One region of the Viridibacillus sp. KH_047 genome, then DNA from elsewhere that is predicted to be linked to it. Evidence: a T-box and tRNA genes for the amino acid it is inferred to sense, from the RefSeq annotation. Region 1 holds a T-box; the other holds one or more tRNA genes.
What was found. The T-box of region 1 lies ahead of proS (proline--tRNA ligase). A T-box ahead of a tRNA ligase gene usually reads a tRNA of that ligase, here a tRNA-Pro.
Positions count from the first base shown of each region.

Region 2: it encodes a tRNA-Pro, which carries the amino acid that the T-box ahead of proS (proline--tRNA ligase) is inferred to sense. The anticodon was not compared.

Region 1 covers NZ_CM174479.1:239,188-254,060, forward strand. Annotated here, with positions in the region: gene AC3IS5_RS01305 (GNAT family N-acetyltransferase) at 1-361, shown strand, start outside; gene AC3IS5_RS01310 (YdcF family protein) at 459-1,019, shown strand; gene AC3IS5_RS01315 (NUDIX hydrolase) at 1,044-1,457, shown strand; gene AC3IS5_RS01320 (YecA family protein) at 1,492-2,529, opposite strand; gene AC3IS5_RS01325 (M3 family oligoendopeptidase) at 2,740-4,437, shown strand; gene AC3IS5_RS01330 (LTA synthase family protein) at 4,624-6,477, opposite strand; gene AC3IS5_RS01335 (AI-2E family transporter) at 6,686-7,765, shown strand; gene AC3IS5_RS01340 (NUDIX hydrolase) at 7,775-8,395, shown strand; gene proS (proline--tRNA ligase) at 8,816-10,246, opposite strand; T-box leader at 10,287-10,486, opposite strand; partial or broken gene AC3IS5_RS01350 (histidine phosphatase family protein) at 10,568-11,107, shown strand; gene AC3IS5_RS01355 (hypothetical protein) at 11,154-11,621, shown strand; gene AC3IS5_RS01360 (hypothetical protein) at 11,664-11,786, shown strand; gene AC3IS5_RS01365 (N-acetyltransferase) at 11,806-12,084, shown strand; gene AC3IS5_RS01370 (alpha/beta hydrolase) at 12,295-12,900, shown strand; gene AC3IS5_RS01375 (MMPL family transporter) at 12,942-14,873, opposite strand, start outside.
Region 2 covers NZ_CM174479.1:802,386-817,258, reverse strand. Annotated here, with positions in the region: gene AC3IS5_RS04190 (dipeptidase) at 1-24, opposite strand, end outside; gene AC3IS5_RS04185 (MFS transporter) at 70-1,272, opposite strand; gene AC3IS5_RS04180 (TraR/DksA C4-type zinc finger protein) at 1,499-1,990, opposite strand; gene AC3IS5_RS04175 (MerR family transcriptional regulator) at 2,080-2,844, opposite strand; tRNA gene AC3IS5_RS04170 (tRNA-Glu) at 3,115-3,186, opposite strand; tRNA gene AC3IS5_RS04165 (tRNA-Ser) at 3,191-3,281, opposite strand; tRNA gene AC3IS5_RS04160 (tRNA-Asn) at 3,287-3,361, opposite strand; tRNA gene AC3IS5_RS04155 (tRNA-Ile) at 3,372-3,448, opposite strand; tRNA gene AC3IS5_RS04150 (tRNA-Gly) at 3,456-3,529, opposite strand; tRNA gene AC3IS5_RS04145 (tRNA-Phe) at 3,534-3,609, opposite strand; tRNA gene AC3IS5_RS04140 (tRNA-Asp) at 3,639-3,715, opposite strand; tRNA gene AC3IS5_RS04135 (tRNA-Met) at 3,719-3,795, opposite strand; tRNA gene AC3IS5_RS04130 (tRNA-Ser) at 3,828-3,920, opposite strand; tRNA gene AC3IS5_RS04125 (tRNA-Ile) at 3,943-4,019, opposite strand; tRNA gene AC3IS5_RS04120 (tRNA-Met) at 4,036-4,109, opposite strand; tRNA gene AC3IS5_RS04115 (tRNA-Ala) at 4,137-4,212, opposite strand; tRNA gene AC3IS5_RS04110 (tRNA-Pro) at 4,231-4,307, opposite strand; tRNA gene AC3IS5_RS04105 (tRNA-Arg) at 4,312-4,388, opposite strand; tRNA gene AC3IS5_RS04100 (tRNA-Leu) at 4,418-4,506, opposite strand; tRNA gene AC3IS5_RS04095 (tRNA-Gly) at 4,513-4,587, opposite strand; tRNA gene AC3IS5_RS04090 (tRNA-Leu) at 4,613-4,697, opposite strand; tRNA gene AC3IS5_RS04085 (tRNA-Lys) at 4,717-4,792, opposite strand; tRNA gene AC3IS5_RS04080 (tRNA-Thr) at 4,805-4,880, opposite strand; tRNA gene AC3IS5_RS04075 (tRNA-Val) at 4,899-4,974, opposite strand; rRNA gene rrf (5S ribosomal RNA) at 4,984-5,099, opposite strand; rRNA gene AC3IS5_RS04065 (23S ribosomal RNA) at 5,235-8,164, opposite strand; rRNA gene AC3IS5_RS04060 (16S ribosomal RNA) at 8,349-9,901, opposite strand; gene AC3IS5_RS04055 (MgtC/SapB family protein) at 11,119-11,841, shown strand; gene AC3IS5_RS04050 (cation diffusion facilitator family transporter) at 11,854-12,834, shown strand; gene AC3IS5_RS04045 (hypothetical protein) at 12,926-13,120, shown strand; gene AC3IS5_RS04040 (DUF378 domain-containing protein) at 13,178-13,414, shown strand; gene AC3IS5_RS04035 (Glu/Leu/Phe/Val family dehydrogenase) at 13,484-14,728, opposite strand; gene AC3IS5_RS04030 (ornithine--oxo-acid transaminase) at 14,821-14,873, opposite strand, start outside.

The DNA.
Region 1 (14,873 bases):
ATTTGAAGGTGCAGAGCTAGAGGTGAGTGAGCTGAAGATGAAGCCTCAATTGCTGTGCTGTGTTGCTTTAGATAATGCTAGATTAGCTGGTTTCAAATTAGGGTATGAGATGGAAGAAGGGAAGTTTTATAGTTGGCTTGGTGGAGTTCATGCGGATTACCGTGGTCAAGGAATTGCTTCTTACTTAATGGAGCTACAGCATAAAGTAGTACAGGAGAGAGGGTATAAAACAATTCGTACGATTGGGAGAAACCACCGTCGAGCGATGCTTATTCTTAATATTAAGTATGGTTTTAATGTAATCGAAACATTTATAAGTAAAAAAGGGAACCATAAAATAATACTAGAGAAAGATTTATAACAGCATTCACTTTTGAATATTTTCCATCATCTTTATCGTTTAAAAATAAAAAGTGGAAGAGGTTGATATATTGAAAGGTTTATTGAGGAGGTTTCTAATGATTGGAGGAGGCATTGTTGTCGTAGCGGGTTTAACGTTTTGGGTTGTGACAACTAGATGGCTATCAGATGGAGCGGAACCAAAAGCGGATGGCTCCAATGAGTATGCACTTGTACTAGGTGCAAAAGTGAAAAAAGGGAGCGTCCCATCAAAATCTCTTTCCTATCGATTAGATGCTGCGTTACAATATGCAAAGCAATATCCTCACGTCAAGTTGATTGTGTCAGGTGGTCAAGGGCCGGATGAAGATGCTACGGAAGGATCTGTTATGCAAGCATATCTAGTTGAGCATGGTTTAAGCCCTGAACGTATTATAATAGAGGAAAAAGCAACAAATACCTATGAAAATATTGTTTATTCTTTAAGGTTAGTGGATGAGGGTATTAGTGCTTTAACAATCATTTCAAGCGATTATCATTTAGCAAGAGCTAAGGTGCTTGCTAATCGATTGGGTCTTAAAGTAGATGTAGTTACAGCGAAAACGCCTAAAATTATTGAGGCAAAAGTACGTTTCCGTGAACGTTTTGCATTAGTAAAATCATATATACTGGGTAGGTAGTTAATAGGAGGCTGTTAAGTGAGTATTTATAAATGGCAAGGTGCGGCAGGGGTTTGTTTAAATGACAACGGAGAAGTATTGATGGTGCTTCAAGCAGCACCAGGTGAAGAGAAGAAATGGACAGTACCTAGCGGTGGCGTCGAAGGTAATGAATCGTTTGAGGAATGCTGTCGTCGAGAATTTTTTGAGGAGACAGGTTATGAAGTAAAAGTGATAAGAGAACTTTATACGAAGTCAAACGAACTTAAAGCGCTAGGTATTGAGATTGATGTACATTATTTTCATGTGGAAATCATAGGTGGAGAGCAAGTTATCGCAGATCCCGACAATTTAATTTATGAAATCGCGTGGAAAAAGGGTGAAGAGCTATCGTCCTTACCGATGGCATATTCTGACGATGTACCATTGTTGCAAGAATTTATTCGAGCATTAAAATAATAAAAAGGCAATCCCTAATTGGATTGCCTTTTTGTTATTGTGCTAAAAATTCGCTAATTTGGTCGCGATATTTTGACACAGATGAAGCGGATACTTCATAGTATGCTGCAACATCTTTGACTTTTGATAAACCGCCTTCAGGAATGATAGCAGAAGCTTGTCCAGCAAGCACTGCACCTGCAGCGACAGTATTTGCTTTTTTAGCTTTTACTGTGTTTTGTTCTAAATATTGTTGTAGTAGGGCAGTGAATGCATCAGCAGACAGATTGTATTCAGTTAAGTATTGCTGCACTAGTTCAAGAATTTCAGTTTGGAAAGGTGATAGTTCACTTTCTGTTTCTGTTGTCTCTACTTCAACAGCTTTAGTCACAGGTACTTCTTCAACAACAGTAGCTGCCACTTCTGATTGAATCTCTGGAGCAACAGCTTCTAGGAACGTTTTGTACAATTCAAATGAATCAGTAACATTACTTTCAAGCTTGCTAGCTAAAGCTTTTGAAATGTTTACTTTGTCATTTGGAATGAAAATAACGCTACTTGTTGCAGTTAAACCATTTTCACCTTTACGCTTATCCGGCATGAAAATACCGAATAACCAGTTACCGCTGAATTTCTTAGATGGAGAGCCAGTCATCAAATAACGTTTTTTAGATACTTCATCTATTAAAGTAATTAATTCGCCATTTTGCGACTCAACTTTTGCAAGTAAGAAAGCCGGTGTTAACCAAGCTGATAGAATATCTTTTACTTGAGGACGAATAGGTTGTGCTAATTGTTTATTTAAATAGTTTCTCCACAAATTTGGGCGATCAATATAAATATATGTTTCCATAGCAATTGTATCTATTAAACTGTCTGCAAATGCATGATTTAATGCAGTTTGCCATTGATGATTGCGTTTTTCTAATGCATGATAGTCAGCTGTATTAAAAGATTCTTTTACAAAACCTTCCACGATGCGATCGATATCTTCACTTACTAGTGTTGAAATATCTCCTACTGCATTTTTACCACAACATTTTTTGTATTTTTTACCACTGCCACATGGACAAGGATCGTTACGACCTATCAATGTAAAGCACCTCACTTTATAATTAGGCATGAAAATAGGTTAGCACAAAATGAGCTAAAACATAAGTCTTTTAGACGTAGTATTTTAAATAAGTAATTAAATACCATTTTTTTAACTATTTACGACAATAATAGTTGCAATATTTCTGAAAATATTGAACAATAAGCTTAACGTTTCGACTATCGAAAGATAAAGGGGAGAAGGATACATATGACAACATTTAAAGACTATGAATATAAAAAGCCGGATTTAGCTGCAACTAAAAGTAAATTCCACAAACTTTTAGAGGAATTTAAAGCGGCACAAACAGTAGAAGAACAAAGTGCAGTGATCAGTGCTATAAATGAATTACGTAATAATTTTTCTACACAATCTACTTTAGTAGAAATTCGTGCTTCTATTGATACAAATAATGAATTTTATCAAAAAGAGAGAGACTATTTCGATGAAATTAACCCTGAGATGGATGATTTAGTTACTGAATATTATAAAGCTCTAACAACTTCAGCGTTTAAACAAGAATTGCAAGAAAAATGGGGACAGCAATTATTTGATTTAGCAGAATACCAAATTAAATCTTTCTCACCTGAGCTCATCTCATTGATGCAAAAAGAGAACAAACTAACGTCGGAGTATTCTAAATTAGTAGCTTCAGCTCAAATTGATTTTAATGGTGAAGTATTAACGCTTGCACAATTAGGTCCTTATGGAGAATCGACAAACGCTGAAACTCGTAAAAAAGCAAAAGAAGCAAGCTTTGGTTTCTTTAAGGAAAATGAAGCTAAATTTGATGAGATATATGATGAGCTTGTAAAAGTACGTCATGAAATGGCAGTGAAATTAGGTTATAAAAACTTTGTTGAACTAGGTTATATTCAAATGAATCGTATTGACTATAACGCTGAAATGGTAAAAAAATTCCGTGATCAAGTACGAGATTATATCGTTCCTGTAGCAAATAAATTATATGAACGCCAAGCGAAGCGCATTGGTGTAGATAAATTAAAATACCAAGATGAAGGATTAAATTTCTTAACAGGTAACGCAACACCAAAAGGAACACCTGAATGGATTGTGGAAAACGGTAAAAAAATGTATGAAGAGTTATCACCAGAAACTGCTGAATTCTTCAATTTCATGATTGACAATGATTTGATGGATTTAGTAGCGAAAAAAGGAAAAGAGGGGGGCGGTTATTGTACGTTTATCGATGATTACGAATCACCGTTCATTTTCTCAAACTTTAATGGTACTTCTGGTGATATTGATGTGTTAACACATGAAGCAGGCCATGCTTTCCAAGTATATACGAGCCGTAATATTGGTATCCCAGAATATATTTGGCCAACATTTGAGTCTTGTGAAATCCATTCTATGAGTATGGAATTCTTTACATGGCCTTGGATGGAGCTATTCTTCAAAGAAGATACAGAGAAATACAAATTTGCTCATCTAAGTGGTGCGTTATTATTCTTACCATATGGTGTAGCTGTAGACGAGTTCCAACATGTTGTTTATGAAAATCCTGAAATGACACCAGCAGATCGAAAAGCTGCTTGGAAGAAAATAGAGGAAATTTACTTACCACACCGTGACTATGATGGTATTGAATATGTAGAGCAAGGTGGTTTCTGGCAGCGTCAAGCTCATATTTATGCTAGCCCGTTCTATTATATTGATTACACGTTAGCGCAGATCTGTGCATTCCAATTCTGGAAACGTTCAAGAGAAAATCACGAGGAAGCATGGGAAGATTATATCCATCTTTGCCAACTAGGAGGTTCACAATCTTTCACTAATCTTGTAGCGGAAGCGAATCTAGTATCGCCTTTTGAAGAAGGTTGTGTTGAATCTGTCATTGATTCGATTGAGGAATACCTAAATTCAGTTGAGGATGACAAATTGTAAAAGGTATCTATTAGGCACCGGTAAATATCTCGTCCTTTTTAATCATTTTAATGATTGAGAGGGGCGAGTTTTTTCATTTATATTGAGCCTTATAAATTAAAATAGTAGAAGACCATTTATAATGTAGAGAAAATATTTATGTATAAAAAAGCCTTATTGAATTTAAGTTTTCAATAAGGCTTTCTACTATTGTCCGATTTGCTCTCGCCGAAGTTGATCGGAGTATTGCAGTATCGTTAATGTATTATTGATATTTTTTTGTGATCTGTTTGTGAGTTTTGCCTTTTTCATTGTTTCCCTCGTTAACAATGAGGCGGGATGCTGAGCACTTGGGGCGATATACATCGTGTGATCGCTTATATAAGAGCCCCCAGGCAAGTAGTAGCGCATACCGAGTAGATTATGTTCATATTGGAATAAGTTATGTCCTATGAGCTGTGAAGTAGGTTCAATGCCAAGTAAATTCAAAAGTGTAGGCATTAAATCCGTTTGTCCACCAAGATGCGAAATTTGCTCATTGTCAAAAATTCCTGGTACCGTAAATATTACGGGTACTATGAATCGATCATTCAAATTGTAAGGATGACCAAGCAAATCTTCCAATAGTACTTGGTCTTCTTCTGTTACAGGTTTTCCATGTAAACCCGAATGATCACCATAAATGAGAATAACGGAATTATCGTACAATCCTAAACGCTTAAGATTTGCAACAAACTGTCCAATTTGCCTATCTGTATAACGAACTGATTGTAAATAGTCTCCAACATATGTGTCGTTGAATTTCGTTGGTAAGTCTAGATAATTGTAGTCTTCAGGCATTTTAAATGGCGTATGACTAGTTAGTGTAATGATATTGGCGTAAACTCTATTGAATTGTAGTAATAAGCTTTGTATTTGTGATTCTGCAAAACGAAATGTTACTTCATCTGCGGGGCCAAAGCCGATAATTTTCTGTTCTGGAATATCCTCCGAAGTATAAATATGATTAAAACCGAGTGCAGGATATAACTTATTTCGATTCCAATACGATATATCATCTGCATGAAATGTGGCTGTACCGTAACCTTCTTCACTTAGCATTCGGGGCAAGGAAGCAATCTCAGAATCCTTTAACAAATTGACAGTAGGATCCATGCCTTCGGGATAAAGTCCTGTATGCATAACCCATTCAGCATCTGAAGTGTTACCTGCACCGATTTGTTGGTAAACATTATTGAAATATGCACTATCTTCTAGTAGCTTATTCAGATTGGGAGTAATTTCTTGGCCGTTAATATCACGGTTAATGACAAAATTTTGTAACGATTCTATTTGAATTACAAAGACGTTTCGTTTTTTAGCTACGCCAAATGTTTTGTGCTGGTTAAATGGGACATAGTCATTGCCCTTTAGTTTTTCAAGATCAGCATCACTTAGCTTTTCTTGAGTAGCAAGTGCGACACCAAAGCTTCGTGCGTACAATTGGACGACTTGTGATTGTAAGTAACCGTTTTCTTTTGCGAAATAAGATACATCAATAAGAGGCTGTCTGAATGCAAGTGCTGTCGATACGACACAGATACAAGTGAAGGCAAGTAGCCCTTTTCTAACGCCGGTGAAGTAAAGTGGGCGCTTGTCTTTTGTGAAATAACGAATTAGTGGTAACAACAAAACAACATCTAGGAAAAACAGGTAGTCATAAGGGGTTCCAAGTAGGGCAACGGTACCACCGACTGAATGAGATTGGTAAATTTGCTTGACGTCATAATAAGACGGTAAGGTTGAAAAATACCGAGTGTAATACAATATGACGATAAATAAAGTAGATAAAATAGTATTGAAAATCCATACAGCAAGCCATGTACGCTTTTTAAATAACACTACGACAAGAGTAAGTGCCAAAGCCCACATTGGATACTCTAGCAACACAATTTGAGTAACAGAGCGGTTGTGGAAAATCACCGTACGAAATGCGATTATCTTCACAAGTAATACGGTGAGAATGAGTGTATATGGATGTAGTAAATATTTCTTGGCCATATGAGCCTGATTGCTTTTCATTACACCATCACCTTTATGTAAATTTCTACTAAATAACGTAACAACACCCAACAGGAAAATCAACTAATGTCACTGGAATTATTTAATTTTTTTAGAATATTTGCATTATTGCATTTTCTATTATAACTGTTAAATTTCTTTTCCTGTATAAAATATCGTATACTTAATGATAAAATGGGCCCGTTTAGGCGATAAGGAAGTGAAGTTTGTGACAAAAAAGTTATGGTTTCAAACAGGTGTCGGTATATTACTCGCTTTATTAATAGTTAAGTATTTTTTAGAAATTAAACATTTGTTTTATCCAGTGGTTATTATTGCAAGCGCAATTTTTACTCCACTTTTACTAGGCGGAATTTTATATTACATAACAGAGCCTATTCAGCGTTTTTTAGAGAAACGTAAATTTCCGCGCTGGGCGAGTATTTTGACCATTATTATTGCATTAATAGGAGCACTTGGGGGCTTTGTTTCGTTGATTGGTCCTTCTATTGCAGAACAGATGAATCATTTAGTAAAGAGCGCACCTTACCTAGCGAGTGAAATTACAGATATGGCTGATTATATCCAAGATAATCGTGGAAGCTTTCCATCTCAAGTAAATGAATTCATAGATAAGATGGCAAACTCTATTCAAGAATACGCAGTTATGACGAGTGTATTTTTAGTGCAACTAATACAAACGATTGTGTCATGGGCATTTATCTTAATATTGGTGCCTTTCTTCTTTATCTTCATGTTAAAGGATCACGAGAAATTTGCACCTTCAATGTATAAACTGTTTTCTGGGAACCGTCGTGAATGGATAAAGAAAACACTGTCGGATATTGATGATGTACTGCGTGCTTATATTCAAGGACAACTACTAATAAGTCTATTATTAGCTATAATGATGTATATCGGTTATTTAATAATTGGATTAGATTACGCATTGATATTAGTTGTTTTTGCCTTTTTCATGAATGTCATTCCATTTATTGGACCGTGGATTGCTTTTGTGCCAGCGCTAATCATCGGGTTTTTACAAGAACCTAAATTAGCTATATGGGTGTGTGTTGTAACGTTAGTAGCGCAACAGATTGATAGTAATCTAATTACACCGAATGTTATGGGGAAATCACTAGATATTCATCCATTGACTGTTATTACAATCATTTTAGCTGCAGGTAATATTGCAGGGTTCCTAGGTATTTTACTTGGTGTACCTGCTTATGCGGTTGGGAAAGTAATTGTAAAAAATGTTTATGAACATCGTAAAGAAATTCGTTCAGCTGCAACCAAGAATGTGTAGGTGCCAAATATGGACAGTGAATTATTAAGAATATTTAATGATGAACATGAACCTATTGGTGAGGCAACTAGAGAAGATGTACACGCGAAAGGCTTTTGGCATGAGACTTTCCATTGCTGGCTTGTTAGTAAGATAGAAGATAAGTACTATCTTTATTTTCAGCTCAGAAGCGCTTGTAAGAAGGATTATGCAAGTCAGTTTGATATAACGGCCGCTGGGCATTTACTAGCGAATGAACGAGCTGAGGAAGGCATTCGTGAATTACAAGAGGAGCTTGGTTTGCCACTTACGGTTAATGATATGAAAAAGCTTGGGGTATTTGAAACGCATATTCAACAGCCACCGATGATCGATATGGAATTTGCCCATGTGTACTATGTATTTAGTGACACAGACTTTGTAGGATTTCAATTACAGGAGGATGAGGTTGCTGGTATTGTTCGAGCAGAGCTTTGTACAGTGCGGGATTTCTACTCAGGTAAGCTTAAAACTCTATATGTCGAGGGGTTTGAAATCATCGAAGGTGGAAAGAAGATACCCCTTGTAAAATATGCTATACACGCTGATTTTGTTAAGCATAATGCATCCTATATGGATAATGTTTTAGCTAAATTAATGGAAGTTTTATAAGAGAAGCACGTTGCAAATGCAACGTGCTTTTTGTATTTTTTGAAGTATAGCCGTTGCCACAGAACGCGGCGATTTTAGGCTATCTTCTTTTATATGGGCGGCTTCAGCATTAAGAATATCCAGCTTCAGGCGCTAGACTCTCGGGTCGTTTCGGTCTCTCGGCACAAGACAAAAAGCGTCTTGTGTTCGAGCCCTCCAACGCCTGTCGAGTCTGGACGAGCGCCTTTAGCATTTAAGAGTATCCAGCTTCAGCGGCCAGCCCCTCGAGGTCACTTAGTCCCACAGGATGTGGGCCATGCAACCGTTGCGGCAGGGCGCCGCGTACCTAGGTTGCCTTCCTTGATACTCTTTCAAAGGCAAAAAGCGCCTTTGATTCGAGCCTTCCAGTGCTTGTCGGGGCTGAACGGGCCTTTTCAGCATTTAATATGCCTTGGCCCATACGACCATTTTTTCTGCTGGTTTGCTGCAACAGATACATACTTCTGAGATATGTTCTTGTTCGAATGGCATACATCGGGAAGTTGCACCGGTTTCTTCTTTTATCTTATCCTCACACGCTTGGTCACCACACCACATGGCTTTGATAAATCCTTGTTTTTCTTCAAGTTGTACTTTGAATGCATCAAATGTTTGAACGGTAAATGTGTTTTCTTCGCGGTGATTTAGTGCTTTAATGTATAAATCATTTTGAATTTCTTCTAATATTGCAGGTAATTTTACTTCTAGTTCATCAAGTGTCACGATAATTTTTTCTCCTGAATCACGACGGGCTAGAACCACTTGATTATTTTCGATGTCTTTTGGTCCTACTTCAAGGCGTACAGGAATACCCTTCATTTCATACTCATTGAATTTCCAACCTGGCTTTTTGTCGCTAGCATCAATATTAACCCGTGCTACTTTCCCTAGACGTTCTTTTAAATCATAAGCAAAATCTAGGACGCCTTCTTTATGTTGAGCAATGGGTACAATCATTACTTGTGTTGGCGCAATACGAGGGGGAACGACTAAACCCCGATCATCACCATGAACCATAATAAGTGCACCGATTATACGAGTTGTGAAACCCCAAGATGTTTGATGAACAAATTGTTGTTTGCCTTCTTTATCAAGATATTTAATATCAAATGCACGTGCAAAACCATCTCCGAAATTATGTGATGTTCCTGATTGTAGTGCTTTCCCGTCATGCATTAGTGTTTCGATTGTGTAAGTGGATTCAGCGCCTGCGAATTTTTCTTTCTCAGTTTTTTGACCTTTTAATACAGGAATAGCTAAGTACTCTTCACAAATTTGAGCATACACATTTAACATAAGTAATGTTTCTTCTTGAGCTTCTTCTTGAGTAGCGTGAGCAGTGTGCCCCTCTTGCCATAAGAACTCAAGTGTACGCAAGAATGGACGTGTTGTTTTTTCCCAGCGGACGACATTAGCCCATTGGTTATAAAGCTTTGGTAGATCACGATAAGAATGAATAATATTAGCATAGTGTTCGCAGAACAGTGTTTCGGATGTTGGGCGGACAACTAAGCGCTCTTGTAGTTTTTCATCCCCGCCATGCGTAACCCACGCCACTTCAGGTGCAAATCCTTTTACGTGATCTTTTTCCTTTTGTAAAAGCGATTCAGGTATGAATAGAGGCATATAAACATTTTCATGACCTGTTTCTTTTAGTTTTGCATCGAGTTCATTTTTGATATTGTCCCATAATGCATAGCCATAAGGACGGATAATCATTGAACCACGAACGCTTGAATAATCGATTAAATCAGCTTTTGTTACAACGTCTGTATACCATTGAGCAAAATCCTCATCCATTGCTGTTACGTCTTTTACAAATTGTTTTGCCATTTTAAACACCTCTTCTTTAAAATAAAAAGCTCCGCCTTAAATAAGGGACCCATTACGGCGGTACCACCCTTATTTAAAGCAAAGCTCTACTCTCAAACATGTTAACGACTGTCGCCGCGTCATTTTTTAATGACGAACTCGAAGGTAGGTTCAAGAAGCTGTTAATGAGAATCTTCCACCGATCAATTCTCTCTCTATAAAAACAGGGTATTCTTTACTAATCCTTGTCTTAGTTTCAATTATTGTTGTTTGTGATTATAGTATTATCTGAATAGTATGTCAATACTGTATAATATTATTCAAAAGATGGGGGAGTTATTAGTGAAGAAAATTTATATTATTCGTCATTGTAAGGCCTCAGGGCAAGAAGCACAGGCAGCGCTAACCGTTGAAGGCATTGAGCTGGCTAAACAATTGGCAGAGAGATTACAACAATACGATATAAGGAGAATTATTTCTAGTCCGTTTACAAGAGCAATCCAGACGATAGAACCATTTTCTAAGAAAATGCAAATAGAAATTGAACAAGATGAAAGATTAGCTGAACGTGTATTAAGTACACAAAATTTTGATGATTGGTGAGAAAAGTTGGAACAAACTTTTCTCGATGAAAATTTGAGGTACATAGGTGGAGAATCAAGCAAAGAAGCAGTTGCACGAATTGAACAGTTAATCAAAGAATTACTCGAATCATCTACTACGGATACTGCAATTGTTTCGCATGGTAATCTATTATCATTACTCATTACCAAATACAATTCGAAATTTGGTTTTACAGGATGGAAAACTATGAGGAATCCTGATGTATTTTTATTGACGAAAGATGGACAAGATGTTGATATAAAGCGAATTGATATGTAAAAAATGCTATACTAAAGGATGAATGCAAACGAAAGAGGAGTAAATTATGTTAACATTTGAACAAAAACAAGCGATCATCGAAAGTTTCCCTCAATTAACGCGTAAAGAAATTTCGATGAAACGATTAAATTATCACTTTGATGGTAGCCAATATGAGAAAAAAATTGTGGTAGAAAAATTACACCCAAACGGTAACGGTTTTGTTTACGTAGGAGATTTACTAAGTTATAAAGCAGACGATCGTGGGTTAGTAAATATTCGTGATTTCTCTGAGCAAGAGCTTCGTGAAATTATTGAAGATTCCCTTACGTATTTGTCTGAAATTGATGAAGTAGTTCCCGAAGTGAGAATTGAGCAAAGCTGGCGTAACCGTAATGATGACCAACTTCTTTTAGTAGAAGAAGATCCTTTTTGGAATGTTTATCATGGCTTCAATTTAGAAGAAAGCTTTGGAACTCGTGATGATGCGGAAAACTATTTATATTCTGAAGGCTTTAAGCCGTCTAAAAAATGATGCTAACAATATCGTTTATTGACGGTATCTGAACGACCACCAATGGACTTGCTGTTACTAGCTGATCCGTCTGAGCACATGATTGCACAATATATTCGCGATGGTAGTTATTATATCGCGAGTATGGCGGGTGAGTGTAGGGGTGGTCGTTTTGTTGATTTATAATACAGAAATTATCCTGATAATGAACATTACGATAGCTGGAAAATGGCAAGGAGATAGCTTTGGTAAGTCACTTATTCAGTACGCCATAAGTGAAGCGATAGTAGGTGGTTATTGTCGATTTCTATTTGCTACTGGTAACTCTAGCATTGGGCAACTGGCGCTGTATCAAAAATATGGATTCCACATGATCAAGATTGAACATGATTATTTGATTAATCATTATTTAGAAGAAATTTTTGAGTACGGCATACAATGTCGAGATCGGATAATTCTCGCAAAGGAATGCTCAAGGAAGTAGGGAATTTTATGTCTGGTAAAAAAACAGTTATTGCATTAATTACTGTCGTAATAATTTCAGTTATATTGATTGTCCTTTCAATTCAACTATTTTATAAGAATCATTCTACGCAAGGTTCCAAAGCATATTCATTGACTCCTAGTACTGTTCAATCTATAATTATCTCGAATTCAAGATAATGATTGTAGAATATAGATAGGGGGATTCTCCGTGCAACATATTTTCATTAAAGGTACTGATGATAGTAAGCCAACATTGTTGTTGCTACATGGCACTGGTGGGAATGAACATGATTTAATCTCTTTAGCAAAAGAGATTGATCCAACAGCTTCTCTTTTAGGTGTACGAGGAAATGTTGTGGAGAATGGCATGCCACGCTTTTTCAGACGTTTAGCAGAAGGCATTTTTGATATGGCTGATTTAGAGGTCCGTACAAAGGAATTGGCTGAATTTATCGATGAAGCAGCGGTGCGATATAGCTTCAATCGAGAGAATGTTGTAGCAATTGGCTATTCTAACGGGGCAAATATTGCAGGTAGTTTGTTATTCCGAAATGGGGCAATCTTGAAAGGTGCTATTTTGCATCATCCAATGGTTCCAAGAAGAGACATTGAAGTACCGGTATTACCAAAGTTACCAATTTGGATTGGTGCTGGAAAAAATGATTATATGTGCCCTCCTCAAGAATCTAAAGATTTAGAAGGATTGTTAACAGCAGCAGGGGCAGAAGTAGAAGTATATTGGAGCGACTATGGTCATCAATTAACACATGATGAATTAAAAGCAGCAAAAGCTTGGTATGAAAATCACTTTTAATATATATGAAAAGAGGTAACCTGATTAAGGTTACCTCTTTTTTATTTGCGATTTTTCTTTTGAAACGGCATCCACCAGTTCCAGTCACCTAATAATTTCATCAGACTTGGTACGAGCATTAGACGTATAATTGTCGCATCAATAGCAATGGCAATGGCAATGCCGACACCTATTTGCTTCACAGGCATTACATCTGTGAAGGCAAATGCACCTGTAATAACAATCATGATTAACGCAGCAGATGTAATGATTTTACTTGTAGAAGTAAGTCCATCAATCGTAGCGCGCGTATTACTCGCACCTTTTTCATATTCTTCTTGTATTCTGGAGATAAGGAATACTTCATAGTCCATACTTAAGCCGAATACAAGGCAAAATGTAATAACAGGTATGATTAAAACAATTGTCCCTTCCTCTATTCCGAAACCTCCGTATTGGAATAAATATACAAGTATTCCAAAAGCTGATGATAGGCCAATAATATTCATTAAAATAGCCTTTATAGGAATTAACACAGAACGGAATGCAAGCATTAGAATAAAGAATGTTGAAACAATAATAATGGATAAGGCTATAACGATTTTATTTGAAATTTCATCGAAAATTTCTTGATTAAATTTCGCTTCTCCACCAAGTTTAAAGTTCATATTTAAATCTTTATCCGACCACTTTCTCACCCAATCTTGTGCCTTTGTAGAAGCTCCTTTAGCATCTAATGTAATTGGGATAAATAACTGTTTATCATGTATAAATGTTTCTTGTATAGGTTTTAGTTGTTCGCTAGCAGAAATGTTTTTCATACTTTGCTGCCATTCCTCTATGCGACTGATTTTAGATTCCGTGAAAATGGTCTTCACATCAAGGACTAAGGCATCTTTCTGTAATGCTTTTTGTAGCTTTAGGATGTCATTTAAACCAGCTTTGGAATCCCATCCATCTTCACGTTCTGCTAATAAATAAACTGTAGAATTTTTGCCTAAATCAAATTCTTTTTGTAGTTTCTCAAAAGAAGTACGAGAATCATATGAAGTGGGTAAAGCATCCATTGTTGGAATGGTTAGTTTCATATCCTTCACAGGGACAATACCTATTCCTAAGATGATCAAGGAAATAATAGCAATTGTCACTGGACGTTTCATAACTAGTGTTGCAAAACTACGCCAACGCGATACACTATTCGGTTTCACTCGAATAATGGTCCATTTATTTAAGCGATCGCCCAATAACAATATGCTTGCAGGTAACAAAGTTAATGAAGCAACAACTGCTAGGAAAACTGCAATCGTACCGCCTAGCGCGATATTATGGAATATTTCTACTTGGATAACAATCATCGCACCGAGACCAATCATGACACAAAATGCAGAAAAGATAATCGATCGCCCGGCAGTTTGAATAGTTGTTTGCACAGCTTGTTGAATGGTAGAGTGCAATCTTTCCTCACGATAACGATTGATAAATAACAAAGCGAAATCTATGCTGAGTGCGAGTCCAAGCATAGGAATAATATTCATTATGAAGATGGATAAATTAAACTGTCCACTCAACATAGATAGTATGCCAAACGCAGATACGACGGTAATGATTCCAATTACAATTGGTAGAATTGAAGCGACGACGCTACCAAATGCTAGTAATAAAACAAGTACTGCAATGGGTAATCCAATTGCTTCTGCGCTAGCTAAATCTTTTTGACTGGCTGTATTAAGATCGGATGAAATCACCGATCCACCTGTTATAGTAACTCCTTGTTTGTCGTTTATCTTGTCTCGTATTTTCGTTACTACAATTGACATATCCTCTATGGAATTATCGAAATTCAAAATAGCATATGAGATATTTTTTTTATGAAGTTCCGAGTTCTTTAAAGGAGATTGAATGGAATCGATTTCCTCTACCTCTTCTATTTTCTGTAATGTCGCTTTAATATCGTCGTCTTTGACTTTATCAAATACGACAAATATGGTTTCAGC
Region 2 (14,873 bases), 560 kb from region 1:
ACAATGCAAATCGATAATATTCATATGTTGTACCCCCATTAGCTATCTTACTGCACATATTATACATGGTTACGATGTTTCAGCATAATATCGCTTGTTTGATTTTTGAAATACTTGTGTGCACAATATAACCGACAGTAGCACTGCTATTGCCGAAAACCCTACAGCCACCATTTGTAAAGAAAACCATTCAGCTAGAGCACCGATAATAAAAGTAAATGAAATTTGTAAAATACTTAAGAACATTGCTGTAACACTACCAAACCGCCCCATAATTTCTGTTGGCACATTTTTTTGATAGAAAGTATCATATCCTGAGTTGGCGAATGACATAAAGAACCCTAAAAAGATAAATGCTGCAGTAGCTGTCCAAAACCCTACCGAGCTGTAAAATAATAAATAGCCAACTGTTGTCATCAACATACCTACCGCAAAGTACGTTTGTAATGATATTTTTTTCACCAACATTGCTGATATAGATGCTCCAATAATCGAGCCTATGCCCGTAATACTAACGATTATTCCATACATTTGATTAGATAATCCTAAGTTCTGTTTAATAAATGTCACCTCTTGTGAATCTAGAGAAAAAGCAATCATTAAAGCAACTTGGAATAATAAATATACTTTTATAAAATGATGGTCTTGTTTTATATATGACTTAACAACCTGCCAATCTGCTAACATCATTTTTAATGTAATTGGTTCCCGCTTTAATATTGTTTCATCTTCAATATTTGGTAACAAGTAAATACAAATCGCACAACAAAAGAATGTAACTGCGTTAATCACGACACATATCGTTGTACCAACTGTTGCAATTAGTATACCTGCAAGCGCTGGGCCGATTAAAAACGAACCTGAATTCATCATACTCATGATTGAATTGAATCGTCGTCGATCGGTTTCCTTTACAAATTTCGTAATATAAAAAGTAGAGCTGGGCCCAAAAAAGGAGCCGGCCATATTTGCAACAAATATTATGGTATAAATAATCCAAATCGACCCCATAAAAGGCACAAGTAGCACTAGTAAACCTCTAACCACATCAGACAATATCATTAATCTTCTCTTATTCTGCCTATCAATAATGGAGCCGGCAAAGAAATTCGTTAGTAACTTTGCAACAGGGCCTACAATATAAATACCTGCAACTGCTACTGCTGATTTGGTCATATCAAGAACCAATACATTCAACGCGATTATGTAAATCCAATTTCCAAAAAACGATACGCCGATTCCACTAAGTAATAAAGAGTATTTTTCCCACATCTTTATTTTCACCCCTTATTTATCAATCGGTTGATGAAACTGTAATTAAACCTATAAATACTCTATATACAATAAAATCTATATATTTCCATTTTACTATTATGTACACTTAACATGTATATAATTTTCTGAATAATTCATCAAAGAGCTTTCTAACTTCATATAATTGTCATTAATATTGAGCACAACAAAAATGGAACTGTATCTTCACAGTCCCATTTTTGCTTTATTCTATTTGGTCGCTAGGTGAATCTGAGGAACCGTATGCTTCTACTTCTAGAAAACTGTCCTCATTATCAACAATCGATCTTTCATCCAGTATAGGTCGCTCTGTTGAAGCATTTAATATTTCTTCCTCAACAGGTCTGTCAGTAGGTACCTTATCATCTGGTACATGTTCAACACATGTAAGTGCTGTTGGAATAGCCTCTAATCGACCAAATGGAATGTCTTCTCCACATTCGCTACATTTTCCATACGTACCATCATCAATAGCTCGCAACGCAGCCTCAAGTTTTTCAATTTGCTGTTCATTATGTTCGCCTATCGCCATTTCTGTCACTTGGTCTGTTAAATCAGTTGCTTGATCTGCAGGATGGTTGTCATAATTGGATAACTCTGTTGACTCTAGGGGCTCATGTGTATATTTTCTTCCCTGCAACACAAATAACTCTTGTATCATTTGATTTTTTAAATTTTGATATTTTGTGTTCGTCATTTTATTCCTCCATTAATATAACCTATTTATTATTATTTCCTATATTTTTTAAATCAAACATAAAAAAGAGTACTGCTTTTTGCAGTACTCTAATTGTTCATTCCAGTATAGATTAATATAGCATCTCTTAAAAGTTGCGCTGTACCAGTTTGCTCTTTGTCATAATAGCTCGTGAAACGTTCATCTGCCAGATACATTTCTGCAAGTCCTGCATGTGCTTCTTTGCTATACTTTGGCCAATAATACATTAACCATCGCTTATGTGTTTCAGCAGCACGCTGAGCAACATCACTATCAGCTTGACCAGTTTCCATTGCTCGCTTTAATAAACTCATCACTTCTTGCTCTAATGCTTGCACTTCTTCATATTGCTGTTCGGTCATTTTTCGCACTTTATTATTTGAAGAATCAACTGTAGCTTCTCCGTAATTTTGTCGTATCTCTTGGCCATATTGTTTTTCATTATCTAAAATCAAATTTTCCTTTAAACCTTCAAACTTTTCTTCGTTTGACATTTGAATTCCTCCATTCATAGCACTAATCGTTTTAGTTACTGTTGTTATCATGACATCTAATTGTTGGCGTTTCTCCATTAATGCCTTATAATGCTCCATTAAGGCATTCTTATAGTCAAAATTCTCGACTGTTATGATCTCTTTAATGACTTCTAACTTAAATCCTAATTCACGATAAAATAATATTTGCTGTAACAAATCAATCTCTTCTTGCCCATAAATACGATAACCTGAAGAATTTACACGTGCAGGTTTTAACAAGCCAATATCATCATAATAACGCAATGTTCTTGAACTAACTCCTGACAGCTGAGCAAGTTTTTGAATCGTCATTTCCATCTCTTTTCACCTCCATGTTTCTACTATATAGTTTGACGTAACGTTAAGGTCAACAGTATATAATATAAAAAATCTAAGTACCGCAAACAGCCCTTACTTAGTATGTTACTTCATATATTTATGATGATTTTTATCTTGCCTAATTATAAAGAACTCTTTTTCATAATCTGCAAAAATTGCTTTAACTCATTAAAAATACGCCTTTTCAATTTACTTTCCAAACGCAAAAAAACCATTAGAATCAAATATGATTCTAATGGTTTTTTAGTATGACCCCTACGGGATTCGAACCCGTGTTACCGCCGTGAAAGGGCGGTGTCTTAACCGCTTGACCAAGGGGCCTATATGGCGGAGAAGGAGGGATTTGAACCCTCGCGCCGCTTACGCGACCTACACCCTTAGCAGGGGCGCCTCTTCAGCCACTTGAGTACTTCCCCATATATGGCTCCGAAGGTAGGACTCGAACCTACGACCGTCCGGTTAACAGCCGGATGCTCTACCACTGAGCTACTTCGGAAAAATTTTAATGGTGGGCCTAAATGGACTCGAACCATCGACCTCACGCTTATCAGGCGTGCGCTCTAACCAGCTGAGCTATAGGCCCATAAAATTGGAGCGGGTGAAGAGAATCGAACTCTCGACAACAGCTTGGAAGGCTGTGGTTTTACCACTAAACTACACCCGCATCATGGTGGGTCAGGACGGAATCGAACCGCCGACACTTAGAGCTTCAATCTAATGCTCTACCAACTGAGCTACTGACCCATGATGATTAATACAATATTTTTAAAAAATGGCGGTCCGGACGGGACTCGAACCCGCGACCTCCTGCGTGACAGGCAGGCATTCTAACCAACTGAACTACCGGACCATTTGGTTGCGGGGACAGGATTTGAACCTGTGACCTTCGGGTTATGAGCCCGACGAGCTACCGAACTGCTCCACCCCGCGATAATGATATTATGAAATTAACTTTTTAAAAATGGAGGAGGAAGAGGGATTCGAACCCCCGCGCGGTATGACCCGCCTGTCGGTTTTCAAGACCGATCCCTTCAGCCAGACTTGGGTATTCCTCCAAAAAATATAACGTTGTGTAGATGGTGGACCTTGCAGGACTCGAACCTGCGACCGGACGGTTATGAGCCGTCTGCTCTAACCAACTGAGCTAAAGGTCCTTTAGTTTGGTTAGTATGGCGGCAGAGGGGATCGAACCCCCGACCTCACGGGTATGAACCGTACGCTCTAGCCAGCTGAGCTACGCCGCCATGATGGTATTAAATTTAGCAATAAATTGGTGGAGCCTAGCGGGATCGAACCGCTGACCTCCTGCGTGCAAGGCAGGCGCTCTCCCAGCTGAGCTAAGGCCCCATAGGGTTAAAGTATTAATGGTCGGGAAGACAGGATTCGAACCTGCGACCCCTTGGTCCCAAACCAAGTGCTCTACCAAGCTGAGCTACTTCCCGTTAATGGCGCGCCCGGCAGAAGTCGAATCCACAACCTTCTGATCCGTAGTCAGACGCTCTATCCAATTGAGCTACGGGCGCATTTATATCACTTGTATTATATTAAAAGTTGGTGCCGAGGACCGGAATCGAACCGGTACGGTAGTCACCTACCGCAGGATTTTAAGTCCTGTGCGTCTGCCAGTTCCGCCACCCCGGCATATTTTGGAGCGGAAGACGAGGTTCGAACTCGCGACCCCCACCTTGGCAAGGTGGTGTTCTACCACTGAACTACTTCCGCAATATGCTGATAAACTTAAAAATTATGGTGCGGGTGAAGGGAGTCGAACCCCCACGCCTTGCGGCGCTAGATCCTAAGTCTAGTGCGTCTGCCAGTTCCGCCACACCCGCATATAATGTTTTTTAAAAATGGTGAGCCATGTAGGATTCGAACCTACGACCCTCTGATTAAAAGTCAGATGCTCTACCAACTGAGCTAATGGCTCATATGAAATGAATGGTGCCGGCGAAAGGAGTCGAACCCTCGACCTACTGATTACAAGTCAGTTGCTCTACCAACTGAGCTACACCGGCATTGTTTATTAAAAATAATGGTGGAGGATGACGGGATCGAACCGCCGACCCCCTGCTTGTAAGGCAGGTGCTCTCCCAGCTGAGCTAATCCTCCATATTGTTCGCCTAGCAACGTCCTACTCTCACAGGGGGAAACCCCCAACTACCATCGGCGCTAAAGAGCTTAACTTCCGTGTTCGGCATGGGAACGGGTGTGACCTCTTTGCTATCGTCACTAGACTATTTTCTTAAGGACAAGAATTATTATAACATCTTTTTTAAAGTTTAGCAAGTGTTTTTTTTGCTATTTTAGAAAAGTTTTTTTCTTATTCTCTCAAAACTGGATAAATTACATTGAAGTTTGTTAAGTAAAATTTGGTTAAGTCCTCGATCTATTAGTATTCGTCAGCTCCGTATGTCGCCACACTTCCACCTCGAACCTATCTACCTCATCGTCTTTGAGGGATCTTACTTACTTGCGTAATGGGAAATCTCATCTTGAGGGGGGCTTCATGCTTAGATGCTTTCAGCACTTATCCCGTCCACACATAGCTACCCAGCGATGCCCTTGGCAGAACAACTGGTACACCAGCGGTGTGTCCATCCCGGTCCTCTCGTACTAAGGACAGCTCCTCTCAAATTTCCTACGCCCACGACGGATAGGGACCGAACTGTCTCACGACGTTCTGAACCCAGCTCGCGTACCGCTTTAATGGGCGAACAGCCCAACCCTTGGGACCGACTACAGCCCCAGGATGCGATGAGCCGACATCGAGGTGCCAAACCTCCCCGTCGATGTGGACTCTTGGGGGAGATAAGCCTGTTATCCCCGGGGTAGCTTTTATCCGTTGAGCGATGGCCCTTCCATGCGGAACCACCGGATCACTAAGCCCGTCTTTCGACCCTGCTCGACTTGTAGGTCTCGCAGTCAAGCTCCCTTATGCCTTTACACTCTACGAATGATTTCCAACCATTCTGAGGGAACCTTTGGGCGCCTCCGTTACTCTTTAGGAGGCGACCGCCCCAGTCAAACTGCCCGCCTGACACTGTCTCCTACCCCGCTAAGGGGCATGGGTTAGAAGTTCAATACATCTAGGGTAGTATCCCACCAACGCCTCCTCCGAAGCTGGCGCTCCGGAATCTCTGGCTCCTACCTATCCTGTACAAGATGTATCAAAATTCAATATCAGGCTACAGTAAAGCTCCACGGGGTCTTTCCGTCCTGTCGCGGGTAACCTGCATCTTCACAGGTACTATAATTTCACCGAGTCTCTCGTTGAGACAGTGCCCAGATCGTTACGCCTTTCGTGCGGGTCGGAACTTACCCGACAAGGAATTTCGCTACCTTAGGACCGTTATAGTTACGGCCGCCGTTTACTGGGGCTTCAATTCGCACCTTCGCTTGCGCTAAGCACTCCTCTTAACCTTCCAGCACCGGGCAGGCGTCAGCCCCTATACGTCACCTTACGGTTTTGCAGAGACCTGTGTTTTTGCTAAACAGTCGCCTGGGCCTATTCACTGCGGCTCTCTCGGGCTTTCACCCTACTAGAGCACCCCTTCTCCCGAAGTTACGGGGTCATTTTGCCGAGTTCCTTAACGAGAGTTCTCTCGCACACCTTAGGATTCTCTCCTCGACTACCTGTGTCGGTTTGCGGTACGGGCACCTTTTACCTCGCTAGAGGCTTTTCTTGGCAGTGTGAAATCAGGAACTCCGGACATACGTCCTCGTCATCACAGCTCAACGTTATAGAAATGGGATTTGCCTCATTTCACGCCTCACTGCTTGAACATGCATAACCAACAGCATGCTTACCCTATCCTACTGCGTCCCCCCATTGCTCAAATGGTAAATAGGTGGTACAGGAATATCAACCTGTTGTCCATCGCCTACGCCTATCGGCCTCGGCTTAGGTCCCGACTAACCCTGAGCGGACGAGCCTTCCTCAGGAAACCTTAGTCATTCGGTGGACGGGATTCTCACCCGTCTTTCGCTACTCATACCGGCATTCTCACTTCTAAGCGCTCCACCAGTCCTTCCGGTCTGACTTCACAGCACTTAGAACGCTCTCCTACCACGGACATCTAAGATGTCCATCCACAGCTTCGGTGAATTGTTTAGCCCCGATACATTTTCGGCGCAGCGTCACTCGACCAGTGAGCTATTACGCACTCTTTAAATGATGGCTGCTTCTGAGCCAACATCCTGGTTGTCTAAGCAACGTCACATCCTTTTCCACTTAACAATTACTTTGGGACCTTAGCTGGTGGTCTGGGCTGTTTCCCTTTTGACTACGGATCTTATCACTCGCAGTCTGACTCCCGTGCATAAATCACTGGCATTCGGAGTTTGTCTGAATTCGGTAATCCGGGATGGACCCCTAGTTCAAACAGTGCTCTACCTCCAGGATTCTCTATCACGAGGCTAGCCCTAAAGCTATTTCGGAGAGAACCAGCTATCTCCAGGTTCGATTGGAATTTCTCCGCTACCCACACCTCATCCCCGCACTTTTCAACGTACGTGGGTTCGGGCCTCCAGTAAGTGTTACCTTACCTTCACCCTGGACATGGGTAGATCACCTGGTTTCGGGTCTACAACCACATACTCATTCGCCCTATTCAGACTCGCTTTCGCTACGGCTCCGTCTTCTAAAACTTAACCTCGCATGTAATCGTAACTCGCCGGTTCATTCTACAAAAGGCACGCTATCACCCATTAACGGGCTCTAACTACTTGTAGGCACATGGTTTCAGGATCTATTTCACTCCCCTTCCGGGGTGCTTTTCACCTTTCCCTCACGGTACTGGTTCACTATCGGTCACTAGGTAGTATTTAGCCTTGGGAGATGGTCCTCCCAGATTCCGACGGAATTTCACGTGTTCCGCCGTACTCAGGATACACTCAAGAGAGAATGAACTTTCAACTACAGGGCTGTTACCTGCTCTGGCGGGCCTTTCCAGACCGCTTCATTTAACTCATTCCTTTGTAACTCCATATAGAGTGTCCTACAACCCCAAGAGGCAAGCCTCTTAGTTTGGGCTATTCCCGTTTCGCTCGCCGCTACTCAGGGAATCGATTTTTCTTTCTCTTCCTCCAGGTACTTAGATGTTTCAGTTCCCTGGGTCTGCCATCAAGACGCTATGTATTCACGTCAAGATACTGCTCCATTACGAACAGTGGGTTCCCCCATTCGGAAATCTCCGGATCAAAGCTCACTTACAGCTCCCCGAAGCATATCGGTGTTAGTGCCGTCCTTCTTCGGCTCCTAGTGCCAAGGCATCCGCCATGCGCCCTTAATAACTTAACCTAAAAGTTAGTTATTAAGCCTAAAAAACTTAATAATAAAAAATGTGTTACTTAATTTGCTTCAATGTCGTTTTATCCAGTTTTCAAAGAACAAGGTTTTGAAGATCATTTTACAATGAGCCTTCAAAACTGAACGCAAGACGTTAATCGACAGATCCAAGATCTGTTTCCGTAATTATCCTTAGAAAGGAGGTGATCCAGCCGCACCTTCCGATACGGCTACCTTGTTACGACTTCACCCCAATCATCTATCCCACCTTCGGCGGCTGGCTCCATAAAGGTTACCTCACCGACTTCGGGTGTTACAAACTCTCGTGGTGTGACGGGCGGTGTGTACAAGGCCCGGGAACGTATTCACCGTGGCATGCTGATCCACGATTACTAGCGATTCCGGCTTCATGTAGGCGAGTTGCAGCCTACAATCCGAACTGAGAACGATTTTATGAGATTAGCATACCCTCGCGAGTTAGCGACTCTTTGTATCGTCCATTGTAGCACGTGTGTAGCCCAGGTCATAAGGGGCATGATGATTTGACGTCATCCCCACCTTCCTCCGGTTTGTCACCGGCAGTCACCTTAGAGTGCCCAACTTAATGATGGCAACTAAGATCAAGGGTTGCGCTCGTTGCGGGACTTAACCCAACATCTCACGACACGAGCTGACGACAACCATGCACCACCTGTCACCAATGTCCCCGAAGGGAAAACTCTATCTCTAGAGCGGTCATTGGGATGTCAAGACCTGGTAAGGTTCTTCGCGTTGCTTCGAATTAAACCACATGCTCCACCGCTTGTGCGGGCCCCCGTCAATTCCTTTGAGTTTCAACCTTGCGGCCGTACTCCCCAGGCGGAGTGCTTAATGCGTTAGCTGCAGCACTAAGGGGCGGAAACCCCCTAACACTTAGCACTCATCGTTTACGGCGTGGACTACCAGGGTATCTAATCCTGTTTGCTCCCCACGCTTTCGCGCCTCAGTGTCAGTTACAGACCAGAAAGTCGCCTTCGCCACTGGTGTTCCTCCAAATCTCTACGCATTTCACCGCTACACTTGGAATTCCACTTTCCTCTTCTGCACTCAAGTCTCCCAGTTTCCAATGACCCTCCACGGTTGAGCCGTGGGCTTTCACATCAGACTTAAGAAACCACCTGCGCGCGCTTTACGCCCAATAAATCCGGACAACGCTTGCCACCTACGTATTACCGCGGCTGCTGGCACGTAGTTAGCCGTGGCTTTCTAATAAGGTACCGTCAAGGTACGTTCAGTTACTAACGTACTTGTTCTTCCCTTACAACAGAGTTTTACAATCCGAAAACCTTCATCACTCACGCGGCGTTGCTCCATCAGACTTTCGTCCATTGTGGAAGATTCCCTACTGCTGCCTCCCGTAGGAGTTTGGGCCGTGTCTCAGTCCCAATGTGGCCGATCACCCTCTCAGGTCGGCTATGCATCGTTGCCTTGGTAGGCCGTTACCCCACCAACTAGCTAATGCACCGCGGGCCCATCTAGTAGTGACAGCCGAAACCGCCTTTCAGCATTTTGCCATGTGACAAAATGGATTATTCGGTATTAGCCCCGGTTTCCCGGAGTTATCCCAATCTACTAGGTAGGTTGCCCACGTGTTACTCACCCGTCCGCCGCTAAATCAGAAGAAGCAAGCTTCTTCATCATTCGCTCGACTTGCATGTATTAGGCACGCCGCCAGCGTTCGTCCTGAGCCAGGATCAAACTCTCCATAAAAGTAGTTTGAAAGCTCATTAGCTTTGCTAGCGTATCATCCGAAGATGATATCTATTTTTGTTTTGATCCACCAACTAAGTTGATGTCCAAAAACATTTATTGATTAACGTCTTGCATGTTCAGTTTTCAAGGTTCATTTTGTTGCCGTTTCATAAGCGACTTCAATATCTTATCATCATCTGTTTTCTTTGTCAAATACTTTTTTGAAAAAGTTTTTTAAGATGTTGTATTCATATTTTGTAGCACGTCTTAACGACATTTATTACTATACAATATCTTATTTTAAAAATCAACAGTTTTTTTAAAATAACTTTATAATTTTTTTCATTAGTTTCATATAGCATAATACAATCACGTTACCTATTGAATGTACTTTATAATTTCTGCCCCAATTGTTTCAAATAGATCTGCTATTGAAGTCACTTTCATACTCACCTATTATAAAGACTCATAAAAAAGATTATACCCTACCAAATTGGGTACAATAACTAATATAGCAAAGTAACACGAATCAATTAAAGATGGTCAATATGATTCCTCTTATATAAGAAGATAGGCGAATAAAGTAATCGTACTAGCCAACTTTGTATATGTAACATTTGGCGAATACCTTTCTCGAATTATAAATACCCAGTTGAAATGTACAACCCCCAATGCAAGTAAATCATCAAAAAACGCTTCTTACTTTTAAATCTTCATTCTCCACTTATTAATACATAATCTACCATTACAATACACTCGAATAATTGAGTTTTAGAATAATGTTTTTCTTTATAGAAAAATTACATTCCTAATAAAACAAAAGTCATTACTGTTGAACTTGCTACAGAGATGTAACTTAATTATCCATAGCGTAGACTGGATTGAAACACTCTAATTACATCCATACTTCTTTTTTATCGGGGTATTTCATGCTTATATTTCATAAATAATGGTGAAGAAATAAATAAACTCTAAAAAGCATTCGATAAAAGTTATGAAGCTGTAATCTGTACGACCTTCAAGCGTAACATAAGTAGTAGGGACAGAAATTAGGATGACACCGAAAAAAATCGGAATGTATAAATCATTATTAGTTTTTTCAACGAGTAATAATTTCTATAAAATGTAAATCCCTCGTATACATAGTGTACAATACGAATACTAGATGTTCCTATATTTGAATTGAGTAGATGATGTTCGAAATAAGGAAAAGGAAATAAAGGAGGAATACTAATTTGAATTTCTTACTTGATAACTCTTTAACTCATGAAATGTTTATTAAATTAATTGTTGCAGCTACATTGAGTTTAGTAATCGGCATTGAAAGGGAGTTGAAAAGAAAGCCTGTTGGATTGAAAACAAGTTTAGTTATTGCTACATTTAGCTGTTTATTAACAATCATTTCTATAGAATCAGTTTATAATGCTAAACCGGTACCAGGTATAAATGTCACAATGGATCCTCTCCGCTTAGCGGCTCAAATAGTAAGTGGCATTGGTTTTTTAGGTGCTGGGGTCATTTTACGTAGAGGTAATGATAATATAAGTGGCTTAACAACTGCAGCTATGATTTGGGGTGCAGCAGGAATTGGCATCGCTGTTGGGGCTGGATTTTATGGGCAAGCTATTATCGCTGTTGTTATTGTTATGCTTGGTGTAGAAGTCCTTGCACCTATTTTTATGAAATTTGGACCAAAGCGTCTTCGTATGCGTGAAGTATCTCTGAAAATAGGCGTCAAAGATATACAACATATCAATGATATATTACTATTTTTGCAGAAGAATGATATGGATGTAGATAATATGCGTATTAAAGATATTCGTCTAGAGAATAATGAATATAAGCATGAAGTTGATTTACGTTTTTCATCTCTTCCCAAAAAAGATACTATTTCATTATATAACAGTATCCGCGAGCAATCTTATATAGAAGAAATTGAAATTGAAATCCTGTCTTAGAGGAGGCATTGTATGGGTAATGTTTGGAGCTTATTAAAGAAAGGAAATAAACCCTCGCTATTAGCGGCTTTAGTCAATTTGTTTTTAGGAGTGTTAAAAGGAGTCGCTTTCTTCTTTACAGGAAACGTTGCAATGTTTGCAGAAATGATGCATTCATTGGGTGATTCCGCCAATCAATTCTTTGTTTTTATAGGATCTGCTTTATCTAAAAAAGCACCTACTCGACAATTCCCAAAAGGTTTTGGGCGTGTTGTTAACTTAGTGTGTTTAGGCGCTGTTCTTATAGTAGGAATATTATCTTACGAAACAATTAAAGAAGGCTGGCATCAAATTACTCACCCTGCTACTTCGAATGGGATGTGGATCAGTTTAAGTGTTTTAGCAATTGGCATTATATTAGAGGGTGTTGTATTAATGAAAGCCGCGAAAGAAATTCTTCATGAGTCTAATGAGTCAGCTACTATCTTTTCGGTCCTACCGAAAGCCTTTACCCATTTAAACCGAGCAAAACCTGCAACAAAACTTGTCTTTATGGAAGATTTAGTAGCAACTTTAGGTGGCGTTTTAGCTTTTATAGCTGTCATAATTGCGCACTTCACTGGATTCTTGCAAGCAGAAGGTATTGCTTCAATTCTAATTGGTCTCATGATGTTCTACGTAGTTGGTGTGATATTTTTAGAAAATGCTCGTGGAGTAATTGGTGAAACGGATGAAGAAATGCTAAACCATATCGCACATTTATTATGGGAAGATAAAAATGTTCGCGATATACAAAAGTTAGAGGTGGTAAAGGAAGGTGAGTTTTTACACGTAGAGGTTCTTGCTGAAATAGATCCTACTCTCACTTTTGCTGAGGCTGATGATATTCGGGACCACTTGATGAAGATTTTATTATCACAAACTAAAGTTTCAAAAGTGACTATTGCCTTCGACGAAGATGATGGTATTACAAATTGGAATCACATTGATGATCACCCAAATAATATGAAGTAAAAGAAAAGATCGGGACGCATTGTTACCCGCGCTTTAGTAACGTGCCTCCCTTTTATACTTAACCAATTGAAAAGAGTGATTTATTCGCCAGATGAATGACAGATTAGTTTTACTTGGTGATTATATTGAGCGAGGACCTGATTCTGCTGATGTGTTAAATTTAGTCATGAAATTACAGCAAAACGGGGCGGATGTTTTAGTTGGCAATCACGAAAGTTTAGCCGTTTTCGGCGGTCAATTGAATTGTTTAGAGCTACCTAGTAAGAGCATTTACTTTATTAATTAAAAACTCGTATGATTTCTGACTTCACAACACACTCTAGCTATTAGAGGAGGTGTTATAATGAGCGTTATACAAAGAACGGCCTTATTTGTCACTATTATCGGTGCTTTAAATTGGGGTGTTATTGGCTTATTTCAATTTGATGTTGTCGCCAGTCTTTTTGGTGGACAAGCTAGTGTGGTATCGAGAATCATCTATACTATTGTAGGAATTGCTGGTCTAGTGAATTTGTGGATACTCTTTAGACCATCAGAAGAGATAGAGCGTTCAGAACCTCAAATTGCTCGTACAATGTAATAATCAATATGCACAAAAAAACCCCAAGAACATTAACATGCCCTTGGGGTTTACTTTTCAATTTAGCTATTATACCCAACCTCTGAAGCGTGAAGCCTCAGCAGTTTTACGTACACCTACCATATAGGCTGCTAAACGCATATCGATACCACGCGTTGTTGCAACTGTATAGACATTATCAAATGCATCAACCATTTTCTTAAGAAGTTTTTCATTTACTTCCTCTTCTGACCAGTAATAGCCTTGGTTGTTTTGAACCCATTCAAAGTAAGAAACTGTAACGCCCCCAGCACTTGCTAATACGTCTGGTACTAGTAGAATGCCACGGTCATTTAAAATTTTAGTCGCTTCTGAAGTTGTAGGGCCATTTGCTGCTTCTACTACAATACTTGCACGTATGTTATGTGCATTGTCAGCAGTAATTTGATTTTCAATTGCAGCAGGAACTAAAATATCGCAATCTAGTTCAAGTAATTCTTTATTAGAGATTGTATTTTCAAAAAGAGTTGTAACAGTACCAAAACTGTCACGACGATCTAGTAAATAATCAATGTCCAGACCTTCTGGATCATGCAAAGCTCCGTGAGCATCAGAGATACCAATAACTTTAGCACCTAAATCACTCATGAATTTAGCTAGGAAACTACCTGCGTTACCAAATCCTTGGATAACAACACGTGCACCTTTAATGTCAATATTACGACGTTTAGCTGCTTCTTCAATCACAATTGTAACACCTTGTGCAGTTGCGCGGTCACGACCTTGTGAACCACCTAAAACAATAGGTTTACCTGTGATGAAACCTGGAGAGTTGAATTCATCAATACGACTGTATTCATCCATCATCCATGCCATGATTTGTGAGTTCGTGAAAACGTCTGGAGCAGGAATATCTTTTGTTGGTCCAACGAATTGGCTAATAGCACGAACGTAGCCACGACTAAGTCTTTCAATTTCCCCCATAGACATTTGACGTGGATCACAGATGATACCACCTTTACCACCGCCATAAGGTAAATCAACAATACCTGCTTTTAAAGTCATCCACATTGAAAGCGCTTTAACTTCATCTTCAGAAACTTGCGGATGGAAGCGCACGCCACCTTTTGTAGGACCTACTGCATCATTATGTTGTGCACGGTAGCCTGTGAATACTTTCACTTTGCCATCATCCATTTTAATTGGTATACGTACTTCTAGCATACGTAGTGGCTCTTTTAAAAGTTCATACATTCCCTCATCGTAGCCTAGCTTGTGAAGAGCTTCGTGAATAACCGCCTGTGTTGATGTAAACAGGTTAAGATTTTCTGCCATTTGATTTTCTCGCCTCTTTATTCATAATGTTTTTTTACTGTATATCGCAAACATTGTAACATAGTTCCAGTGATTGTGGGATATATTTCAGCTTATTTTGTAAAGACTTTTTTGATTTTTTCAATTGCCCAATCTAATTCTTCTT